DNA from 2 places in the Nitratireductor lacus genome. Region 2 is predicted to be linked to the other one. Evidence: riboswitches for the same ligand, from Rfam matches in the RefSeq annotation. Region 2 holds a riboswitch; the other holds the start of a gene.

Region 1 (5,700 bases), on a different contig from region 2:
TTTCGGGATGCCGGGCGATCGTTGCATCGATGCGGTAGACACGCCGGAGCAGCTCCGGCGTCAGAACCGTTTCGGGGGTTCCCACAGCCACCAGGCGGCCATGATCAAGCACACAAAGCCGGTCGCAGAACATGGCTGCGAGATTGAGATCGTGAAGTGCGGCCACCACCGTGATTTCAAGCCCGCGCATGAAGCGCAGGAGCTGAAGCTGATGGTGGATGTCGAGATGGTTCGTCGGCTCATCAAGTATCAGAAGACGCGGCTGCTGCACCAGCGCACGCGCAACGAGAACGCGCTGCCGCTCCCCACCGGAAAGTGTGCGGAAAGCGCGGTCCTGAAGCGGCGCCAGCCCGAGAAGCGCCATTGCCGCCGCAATCAGCGTGTGATCGTGCGGCGTATCAGGCTCGAGAAGTTTCTTGTGCGCCGAGCGGCCCATGGCGACCACGTCGCGCACCGTCAGGGGAAACTCCGCCGGCATATCCTGAAGCACCGCACCCACATTGCGCGCCACCCATTCCGTGGGCTGCTGCCACGCATCTTCACCGTTCACGAGCACCGTGCCCGATGCCGGCCGGTTTATGCGGTAGATGGTTCGCAACAGGCTCGATTTGCCTGCGCCGTTCGGCCCAAGAAGGCCGACCATCTCACCTTCCGAAACGCTGATCGACACATTGTCGACCAGCGTCTTTGCGCCGGTGCGCACGGTGACCGAACGCAGATCGAGCGTGCCGGGCCGAACACTCATCGCGCACCCCCGAGTGCGCGCGCATCGCGCCGCAGAAGCCAGATGAAGAACGGGCCGCCCACGAGCGCCGTGACGATGCCGACGGGCAGCTCCAGCGGCGCGATCACTGTGCGGGCGACAAGATCGGCGCCAATGGTGAAGCTCGCACCGAGAAGCGCCACCGCCGGCAGTGCGCGACGATGATCCGCTCCGACGAGAAACCGCACGATGTGTGGCATGATGAGACCGACAAACCCGATCACGCCGCTCACCGCCACGGTGATGCCGGTGAGCGCGGCTGCCAGTACAAACATGCTCTGACGGAAACGCTGGACGTTGAGCCCGAGCGCCACCGCGCTCTCGTCTCCCGCCATCAGGAGGTTCAGACGGCGGGCCTGCACCAGCATTACGCCAAGCCCAAGCGCAAGGGCAACGAGCGGGATGGGAATGAGCTTCCACTGCGCGGTGCCGAAGCCACCCAGTGTCCAGAACAAGACCCGTGAGGCGAGCTGCGGATCGGGCGATGTGAGCACAATCAGGCTTGTGAGCGCACTCAGGATCGCGCTCATCGCCACACCGGCAAGCACAAGTCGCGTCGGCGTCATGTGCCCGCCCGTTCGCGCAACCCAGAACACTGCGAAGAGTGTCACCAGTCCGCCGAGAAAGGCCGAGATGTGCAGCGTGAACACGCCGAGGCCAAGAAGCCCCCAGCGCATCACCACCACGGCGCCCGTTGCCGCACCGGAGGAAACGCCGAGGATGCTCGGGCCTGCCAGTGGATTGCGGACGATGGACTGGATCGTCATGCCGGTTACCCCCAGGCTCGCGCCGACAAGGGCGGCGAGCACGACACGCGGCATGCGCGTCTGGACGACAATGGTCTCATAGACCGCGCGCCAGTCAGGCTCCACCAACCCGTCGCCGGCCACCACATTGGCGAGAATGGCGACCGCCGTTCCACCGGGTATATGCACGGAGCCGAACATCAGTCCCGCAATGGCCATGCCCAGGAGCAGCCCCACCATCAGGAGAATGACCAGCGCATAGCCCTGCGACCCGCCGCTCGCCGCGCGGGCGGAAGTGACAGGGCGAAGAGCCGCGCCTCGCGCAGGCGGTGCTGACTGGAGCACGGCAAGCAGCGCTTCGTGGCTGTCTGGATCGTCCTTCCTCGGGGCGGGAGCATGCATCCTGTGAGTTCCGCTCGCCTGCTATTCGCCCATCCGCGCGGGATGGAAAGCGCGAGCCAGTTTCTCCACCGCATCGATGGAGCTCGGCCCCGGCTGGCCCCAGACGGAATCGATCGTCACAAACCTTTCACCGACAATGCCCGGCACGTCCCTGATGGTCGGGTTCGCCTTCAATATCTCGATCCGTCCCTGGCCCAGCTCACCGGCAGGGTCACCGACCACCTGGCCGCCGGCGGTGCCGGAGTAATAGACGACGATGTATTCAGGCATACGCTCGGCGATCTGCTCCCATGACACCTGACCATAGCGATTTGCGACATCGCCAAAGATGTTCTCGCCACCGGCCCGCGACACGACATGCGACAACATGGTGTTGCCAAGAACGGCGCGTGGGGCGGATTCTCCCCCGTTGAAGATGAACACCGGTATGGCGTCCGCGCCTTTGAGCCCCTCTTCCACTGCAGCGAGCCGTTTTTCAATGTCGGCGATCAGTGCTTCGCCGCGCTCGCGCACGCCGAAGATGGCAGATACAGAGCGGATTTCGGCGTAGAGTTCATCGAAGCCGAATTTGCCGAGATTGCAGCCTTCGGTGTTGAGCCGCGTCTTCATGCCCAGATCATGCAACTGGTCGCGCGTGTGGCGGCTTTCGCTGAACCCGTCCGGATAGCCGGCATAGACAAAATCGGCCTCCACCTCGATAAGCTGCTCGGTGGTGGCGACAAGTGGCGAAAGCACGGGAACCCCTCTATACGCTTCCTCATATTGCGGGCTGATCTGGAGGTTCGCCATATAGGAGGTGCCCGCCATGCGGTCTTCCAGCCCCAGAGCCAGCATCATCTCCGTCGCGTTGTTGCTGAGCGTCACGGCCCTTGCCGGCGGTGCCTCATAGGTGGTGGTGACACCGCAGTTCTCATCCGTATAGGGAAAGCCCGCTCCATCTGCGAAAGCAGGCATCGAAGCCGCCAATAGACCCGCGACCGCAAAAGCGCGGAGACCGCCATAACGCATCATGAATTCACTCCTTGCAAAGCCGGCTCATTCCCGGCGTTTTCAGATGGGGTTGGTGAAGAGGCCTGCCTGTCGAAAGCCGGAAGCACTTCGGCAGCAAAAAGCTCCATGCCCCTGAGCGCTACATCGTTGGCGATCAGGCCATTGGCGCTGAACAGGCAGCGAATGCTGCTGGAACCCGTGCGTGCCGAAAGCGCACACAGTTGTGCGTGGCAATCCTCTGGTGTCCCCGCGATGGTGAAATCAGCCATCATCAAAGCGCGGCTGCGCGGCTCTGGCGGCGTCATCCCGCGTGCCAGCGCGCGTTCGGCACGACGCGTGTTCAGTCTATCGAGAAGCATGTCGACCCGCTCATCAGCTTCAGCCCGGGTCGGCGCAATCACCACGTAACGCGAGAGCGACGAGGTCGTGAGCGATGCTCGCGACGCGCCATGCCGATCAAGTGCGGCGTGAAACACGGGCAATTGCCGCGCCTCGTTCGGTTCGAGACTGAGCAGCAGCGGAAACCCGTTTCGCGCGGCGATGTCGACGGTTTCTTCTGAGACGCCGGCCACGTAGACGGGCGGATGCGGTTTCTGCACCGGAGGCGGTCCGACGGCGACATTGGCGAATTTCCAGGGTCCGGCATCGGCAGAGCAATGCGGCTTTGTCCACGCATCGATCATGATCCTGAGCGCCTCGCAGAAGCGACGGTGCGCATCATCACGCGCAATCTCAAGAGCAGTGAAAGTCGCGGGCTCCGTGCCACGTCCGATGCCCACATCGACCCGGCCGCCGCTCTGAAAATCAAGCTGTGCGATCTGCTCGGCCAGCATGAGCGGGTGATAGAGCGGCAGGACGAGGATCGACGTGCCGAAGCGCAGCCGCTCCGTACGCGCCAGGATTTCTGCGCCGAGCAACAGCGTCGACGGATAGGGCAGCGCCTCCCGGGCGAAGTGAAACTCGTTGAACCAGATGCCGCCAAAGCCAAGCGCATCGGCGCGTTCCACGAGGCGCATGAGAGCAGCGTGGTCGCCCAATGCCCCCTCCCGCGCAAATCCAGCCAGATCAACGCGCATTCGGGCCACCTGCAGCAACCGATGGGAAAAGATGGGAACGATTCATTTGAAATGATATAACATATCGAACGCAATCGAGTCTGTTAAATCGTCTCGTCGCCGGCGAAGCCGCGCCTGCATACATTCTGATCCTCCTGCCGGCGCACCTCGTCCGGCGTTTATGGTCGATGCATGAGGCAGGTCTCCTGGCTCGCGGCTCGGACGTTCGCTCCGCCTTCCCGGCTCTGGCCAGTGGCATTGGAAAGAACTTGCCGCTTACAGTTGCGAGGGCAGCCCCGGAATTGATCCCGCCAGGAGATCGCACCGGGTTCCCTTTTCATCCGCAGGATGCGGAACCGCATGCGGGAGCGACCCTAGCGGCGAAGCCGTCGCCGCGCAACACACCGCAGCCGGGTTCCATGACAAAATCATCGGCACGACCGAGCCGGCTCGAACGCCCTGCCAGTCCTGTGGCCGCCTTCGGTCCGAAGTCCGCCATCCATAGGCGAAAATCCGGGCCTTCCGCTGCATCGGCGTTGGCACATTCCGACGGAAGGCAACCGATGGCGGAGCTAAAGCATCGGACCGAAAAGTGGAATCCGGTTTTCGGATTATTCCGATGCTCCATCAAGAATTCAGATCGTCCTTTGTGCGTCCGGATGAACGCGCGGCGATCTAGTGTTTGATTTATAAATGAATGTATGCTTCATATATAAACATTGAGCACGCCGGTCGGATGGCTGCTCACCTCGGGGGGTGCAGTCGGGTGGACACGTCTCGTTTAATGGGCAGCTCTGATCGAGCGACAAATTGCAGGCAGAATGCCGGATTTCCGTGCGCCCTGACCTGCCTGCAGCCTGTGGCCACAGGCTCTGCGTCGCAGCAGTCGAGGCGGTCGGTGCTTTGACCGGGCGCCTTCAGACGCGTTGGGGCGCCATCATCAGCATCGCCAGCTCAAACGATGCCAGGCCCACTATGCCGGTGGTGTCAGCAAACAGGCTGCCATCGTGGCCTCACGCAGGAGGTGTGGGGCTTTGTGATGATATTCAACACATGCCGATCATCAGCTCTATCGCCGTGTCCAGCAAGGAGGGCTGCCGGCGTATTCGTACATGCCGATCATCTGCATGAGCATTTCGTCGATCCTCGCATCGCCGAAAACGGAGCCGTCATGGCTCCGTAAATGCCCTGGTTCTCCCCCGCAATGAGGGGTGGGAGGACGGGAATGTTCCGCTTCCTTCAAACGGAGGCAGCGGGGCAATAACAGGTGCCTGATGCAGCTACACCGGGAGAAGCTGCACATTTCTTTTGGGAGGAACCATGTTGAAACTATCCAGACTTCGCGCGCTCTCCATCGGAGCCGCTGTGGCCATCGCCGCCAGTGCAACGGCCACCTTCGCCCAGGACGTCCTGAAGTTCGGTCACGTCTACGAGGCATCCACCCCCTATCATGCGGCGGCGCTTCGCGCAGCCGAGCTTCTTGAGGAAGCGACCGAGGGCCGGTACAGGATGGAAGTCTTCCCCGCATCGCAGCTTGGGAAGGAAGCAGCCCTCAACGAAGCGCTTTCACTGGGAACGGTGGATGTGATCTACACGGGCGTTGCCTTTCTCGGGCAATCCTACGGCCCCATAAGCATTTCCGACTACCCCTTCACCATGCGTTCCTATGAACACTGGAAGGCCTATGTGAATTCCGACCTCTTCGATGAGATGAGTGAGGCGTATAACAAGGTTTCCGGCAATA
Region 2 (5,700 bases):
GGCAAGCACGCTCGACGGCACGTCGAGACCCACCGCATAGCCGGTGCGCCCTGGCGCGCTTGGATAATCCGGGATCAGGATGACGATGCGGCGCTCGACCTTTGGTGTGCGGGCAAGTTTCAGATGCGCGGCAATCCTTGCCGCCACCTGCCTTATGCGCGCAGGTTCGGGCCGGTTGCGCTGAACGCCGAAGGAAAGCCCTTCATCCAGCGCCGCCTCATCCTTGAAGGAAATCGTGCCGGCCATCAGACGGCCATCGAGTTCCGGCAGCACCACATGCATGGCGAGGTCGGCGGGTGCCAGACCGCGCTGGCCTTCCTGCCACGCTTCGCGCCGCGTGGTGGCGGTGACCACCTGAAAAACCGGCACGCCAAACCGGTCGAACAGTGTTTTTTCGCCGGGTTCCGCACCGCTGGAAAAGGCCGTTGCGGTGATGAGCGCCTGCGGCTTCAACGTCTCCACGGCGTCGCGCACGAAACCGGCGGCAACCGGGTCGCGCAGGCTGGAAACAAAGATCGGGACGGCGCAAAGACCCTGTTCCTCAAGCGCCTCCACCAGCGCATCGATGGGCGCGACATCGCTGGCAAGCAGCATGGAGCGATAAAAGAGGATCGGAACGATTGCCCTGCCGGGCAGCGTGGCGAAAAAATCGGCCTCCACAATGCCATGGCCCGGCGCATAGAAGCCGGCCTTGGCCACCGGTTCGGCCTCCGGCGCTTCGGTATCCCGCCCCGCAAGGCGCGCCATCTGCATGGTCAGCGCGCGCATATTGTCCGGCCCGCCTTCGCGGAAGCAGGCGAGCAGCGCCGCGCGCGCTTCCGGCGAAACGGTGGAACGCTCGGCAAGGCGCGGGTCGTCCTGATGGCATTCGCCGGGCAGCAATGCCAGCGCAATGCCCTTTTGCCGGGCCAGCGCGGAAAGCCGGTCGCAGCCATAGCGCCACCACTCATAGCCGCCCAGAACCCGCACCAGAATGGTGCGGGCATGCGCTGCCGTGTTGTCGATCCACAGATCGACCGACATGGGGTGTCTGAGATCGCGCAGCGCGGCAAGGCGCAGCGAGGGCAGGGCCTCGCGCCCGGCCTGCCATGCAGAGGCGATCCCCGCCAGATCGCTGTCGGTGAACGACAGCGCCACCATATCCGCCGGCGATTGTTGCAGATCGACAGGCTCGATCAGATCGTCGAGAGAAGCGGTGGTGGTGGCGAGGATGTGCATCGGATCACGCCGAGAGAAGGCTTTCGATGCGCGCGCGGTCGATGCCCTTGAGGCCGATCACGACGAGCCGCGTTTCCGCGGCTTCGCCGGCCTTCCATGGGCGGTCGTAATGATGCGAAACGCGCGGGCCAACTGCCTGCACCTGCAGGCGCATGGGCTTGCCCTTCACATGGGCGAACCCCTTGAGGCGCAGAACCTCGCCGGTTCCCACCGCCGCGTTGACGCGCGCTTCCAGATCTTCAGGCCGCAGGACCGATGGCAGATCGACAACGAATGTATCGAAATCATCGTGCTCGTGGTCATGCGCATCGTCGTGATGCGTCTTGCGGTTCTCGATATCGTCCTCGACCGCGAGGCCGAGGCCCAGCAGCAGCGCCGGGTCCACCTTGCCGTGCGCGCTCGGCACGATCTGCACATTGCGCGCCAGATGGTCTTCGATCCGCGCGCGGGCGCGCTCGTTGCCTTCCGCGTCCAGAAGGTCGCTCTTGGACAATACGATCAGATCAGCGCAGGCCACCTGATCGTCGAACACCTCTTCGACCGGATCGTCATGGTCGAGCGAATCGTCCGCGGCGCGCTGCGCGGCGAGCGCATCCATGTCGTTCGCCACCTGACCGTCGGCCAGCGCCGGCCCGTCCACCACGGCGATGACGCCATCAACGGTGACGCGATTCTTGATGGCCGGCCACTGAAATGCCTGCACCAGCGGCTTGGGCAGGGCCAGACCCGAGGTCTCGATCAGGATGTGATCCACCTTCGGTTCGCGCGCGAGGATCTGGTCGAGTGCCGGAACGAAATCGTCGGCCACGGTGCAGCAGATGCAGCCATTGGCCAGTTCCAGAACGTTTTCCTCCGGACAGGTGTCGAGCCCGCAACCTTTCAGCACCTCGCCATCGACGCCCGCATCGCCGAATTCATTGACGATGATGGCAAGCCGCTTGCCCTTGGTGTTTTCCAGCACATTGCGGATGAGCGTTGTCTTGCCGGCACCGAGAAAGCCGGTCACGACGGTGCAGGGCACACGATTGAAGCTCGTGGTCATGGGATATCCTTCAGACGGAGTGTGGTGAATGCGGGGATGCGGGCGAGGGAGACGCAAGCCCTTTCAGGCCGCGTTTGGGCAAGGTTGCCATGAATGGCAGAGAGAAGGCGCGCGGTGGCGCAATCGGCAATCACAATGCACACTCCTTGCCCGGGACACCCGCCAGGCGGACAGGATTTCACTTTCAGACGGCAGGTTTCCTGGCTCACGGGTCGCCGCGCTCTCCAGCCTTCCCAGGGCGTTGCCCCAGTGGCGTGTCAGGTGCGCTCTCCGCTTACAGTTGCGGGGACAGCTGCGGCATTGGGCAAGGCCCGCACCGCATTCCCTCTTAGCCTCCTCCCTTGAGGGAAGAGGACCGTCTGCCTCGCATTTATGGCTCGCCCGGCACGTCTGTCAATGCGTGAAGAAAGCGTTTGCCGGAAGAGGCTGTTCCTGTATGGTCGGGCCGCTGTCGGTTCCGCTGAAGCGGACCAGAGGGAACATGGTGCGGCGCAAAATGCGCCAAGGCCATGGCTGCCCCCGCAACTGTAAGCGGTGAGCGTTTTCCTGATCGCCACTGAGGCATGACGCCTTGGGAAGGCTGGAAAACGCTTCGACCCGCAAGCCAGGAAACCTGCCGACAGCATGAAAGAAACACCGTATCCCTCGGGTGGAGGGGAAAGGACCGGACATGACCACGCGTATCGCACGCATTTTTTCCGTATTCGCTTTTGCATCGCTCTTCGCAACCAGCGCCGAGGCCCATCACGCCATGGACGGGCAGACGCCCACGACCCTCTATGAGGGACTGGTCTCGGGTCTGGCGCATCCCGTGATCGGGCTCGATCATCTGGCCTTCATCGTCGCCGCCGGCCTGTTGGCTGCCGTTGCCGGCATGAGCCTTTTTGCGCCGCTTCTGTTCGTCGCCGGTTCGCTGATCGGCGTCGGTCTGCACCTGATGCTACTTGATCTGCCGGCGGCGGAAATCATCATCGCGGCAAGCGTTCTTGCCGGCGGCTGGCTTCTGGCGCGCGGCCGGGCGGTGGAGAACCAAATCCTCGTCTTCGCCCTGTTCCTGGTGGTCGGCTTGTTCCATGGCTATGCCTTCGGCGAAGCCATCGTCGGCAGCGAAGAGACGCCGCTCATCGCCTATCTCGCCGGCCTTGCCGCAATCCAGAGCGTCATCGCGCTTGGCGTCTATTTTCTGGTCCGTTCGCGCGGCTGGGCCGTCGAGGCCATGCAGCCCCGGCTTGCCGGTGCCGCCATCCTTGGCGTCGGCGTGACCTTCCTTGCCGGGCATCTTGTCGGCTGAGCCGGCAAAATAGCGATGCGATCCCTTCATTTCGTTCTGGGCGGCGCGCGCTCCGGCAAGAGCCGCCATGCCGAGACGCTGATCGAGGCCGCACCCGCGCCCTGGCACTACATCGCCACGGCGCAGGCCTTCGATGACGAGATGCGCGAACGCATCGCCATGCACCGCGCGCGGCGCAAGGAGGCGGGGGCGGGGGCGTGGCAGACGCACGACGCCCCGCTCGACCTGCCGGGCGTACTTGAGAAATTGCCGGCCCGCGAAACGGTTCTGGTCGATTGCCTGACCCTGTGGCTCAGCAATCTCATGCTGAACGACCATGAGCTGCAGCCTGCCGCCGAGAGACTGGTTGCAGCTTTTGCCGCAAGAGAAGGAACCACGGTTCTCGTTTCCAATGAGGTCGGCTTCGGCATCGTGCCCGAAACCCCGCTCGGACGCCGTTTCCGCGATGAGGCGGGGTTCCTGAACCAGAAAGTCGCCGCCACTGCCGACAGCGTCACGCTGGTGGTTGCCGGCCTTCCCATGAAAGTGAAGTGACATGCGAGAGATCGACGCAAACGAAGCCGAGCGCCACAAGGCAAAGATGGCCAAACGCAAGGCGGTTCAGGATGCCGAGGTGCGCGACAAGACGGTCGAGAAGGGGCTTCTGATCGTCAATACGGGGCCGGGCAAGGGCAAATCCACCGCCGCCTTCGGTCTTGCGCTGCGCATGCTCGGCCATGGTCGCCGGGTGGGTGTCGTGCAGTTCATCAAGGGTGCCTGGCACTGCGGTGAGAAGGATGCCTTTGCCGCCTTTGGCGATCAGGTCTCCTGGCACACGATGGGTGAGGGCTTCACATGGGAAACGCAGGATCTCGAGCGCGATATCGCCGCCGCCGAGCGGGCATGGGAAAAGGCCGAGGAACTGATGGCCGACCCGACCATCGGTCTGGTCGTTCTCGACGAGCTGAACATCGCACTGCGCTACGACTATCTCGATCTTGAGCGTGTCGTGACCGCGCTGACCGACCGGCGCGACGACCTTCATGTGGTCGTGACCGGCCGCAACGCCAAGCCGCTATTGACCGAGGCCGCCGACCTCGTCACCGAAATGGGGCAGGTGAAGCATCATTTCGCCGCCGGCGTGAAAGCGCAGAAGGGTGTGGAGTTTTAGGGCGCCCTGCTTTGAGGCGGTGCGTGGTTCGCCCTTCGACAGGCTCAGGAAGCTCACCATGAGGATGGGTAGAGACCTGCAATCCTGTACATAAACATGGAGAACAGAGTTGCAGCGCTACCACCTCCCTCATGGTGAGCTTGTCGAACCACGCACGACGCCATTGCCACGAGATCAAAACAGTTGCCAAAGTCCAGCCGCCACCGCCACAAGCCCGATCAAGAGCGCGTCTGCAATCCGGTAGAGCGTGAGCGCGCGGCGGATATCGCCGGCATTGGCCGCGCGGCGGCCGCCATCGCCCATCACCGCGTCGTCCACCACCTCGCCGCCATAGCGGCGCGGGCCGGCAAGGGCGAGGTCCAGAGCGCCCGCCATGGCCGCTTCCGGCCAGCCCGCATTGGGAGAACGATGATGGCGCGCATCGCGGCGTACCGCCTGCCATGCCGCTCCAGCCGAGGCGTCGCGCATGAAGAACGCGGCGGCAATAAAGAGAAACGCCGTCAGGCGCGACGCGGGCAGGTTGATCAGATCGTCGAAACGCGCCGCCGCCCAGCCGAAATGAAGATGCCGCACGGTCTTGTGGCCGATCATGGAATCGGCCGTGTTCGCGGCCTTGTAGAGCGCGCCGCCCGCCAGCCCGCCAACCGCCAGCCAGAACACCGGCGCCACCACGCCGTCGGAGCAGTTTTCAGCAAGGCTTTCAATGGCCGCGCGCGAAACGCCGGCCTCATCGAGGCTTTCGGGATCGCGGCCAACGATCTGCGAAACCGCTCTTCGGCCTTCCGGAAGCCCGCCGACGTCGAGCCCCTCCGCCACCGCTTTCACATGGCTTGCGAGGCTCCGCTGGGCGATCAGCGAACTGCCGGCAAGCGCGGCGACCAGCAGCCCGGTCCAGCCGGAAAGGGCCGTCTGGATCGACCAGCCGGCCAGACCTGCGAGCATCAGAATGACGGCCAGCGCGAGCGCGCCATTCAGTCGGCGCGCACCGGGCGAAAGGGT

Evidence for each region. A riboswitch is a leader RNA that binds a small molecule or an ion and turns the genes downstream of it on or off. The one in region 2 is predicted to bind cobalamin.
Region 1: linked by a shared signal. The riboswitch ahead of AC07E3_RS01965 (LLM class flavin-dependent oxidoreductase) and the one ahead of cobW (cobalamin biosynthesis protein CobW) in region 2 are both predicted to bind cobalamin.

What each region holds. Positions count from the first base shown of each region.
Region 1 covers NZ_JBWKMB010000002.1:34,751-40,450, reverse strand. The annotation lists gene AC07E3_RS01980 (ABC transporter ATP-binding protein) at 1-745, opposite strand, end outside; gene AC07E3_RS01975 (FecCD family ABC transporter permease) at 742-1,911, opposite strand; gene AC07E3_RS01970 (ABC transporter substrate-binding protein) at 1,933-2,865, opposite strand; gene AC07E3_RS01965 (LLM class flavin-dependent oxidoreductase) at 2,919-3,977, opposite strand; cobalamin riboswitch at 4,136-4,332, opposite strand; gene AC07E3_RS01960 (sialic acid TRAP transporter substrate-binding protein SiaP) at 5,277-5,700, shown strand, end outside.
Region 2 covers NZ_JBWKMB010000009.1:88,310-94,009, reverse strand. The annotation lists gene cobN (cobaltochelatase subunit CobN) at 1-1,218, opposite strand, end outside; gene cobW (cobalamin biosynthesis protein CobW) at 1,223-2,260, opposite strand; cobalamin riboswitch at 2,434-2,635, opposite strand; cobalamin riboswitch at 2,696-2,895, shown strand; gene AC07E3_RS09545 (HupE/UreJ family protein) at 2,931-3,551, shown strand; gene cobU (bifunctional adenosylcobinamide kinase/adenosylcobinamide-phosphate guanylyltransferase) at 3,567-4,085, shown strand; gene cobO (cob(I)yrinic acid a,c-diamide adenosyltransferase) at 4,087-4,701, shown strand; gene cbiB (adenosylcobinamide-phosphate synthase CbiB) at 4,876-5,700, opposite strand, start outside.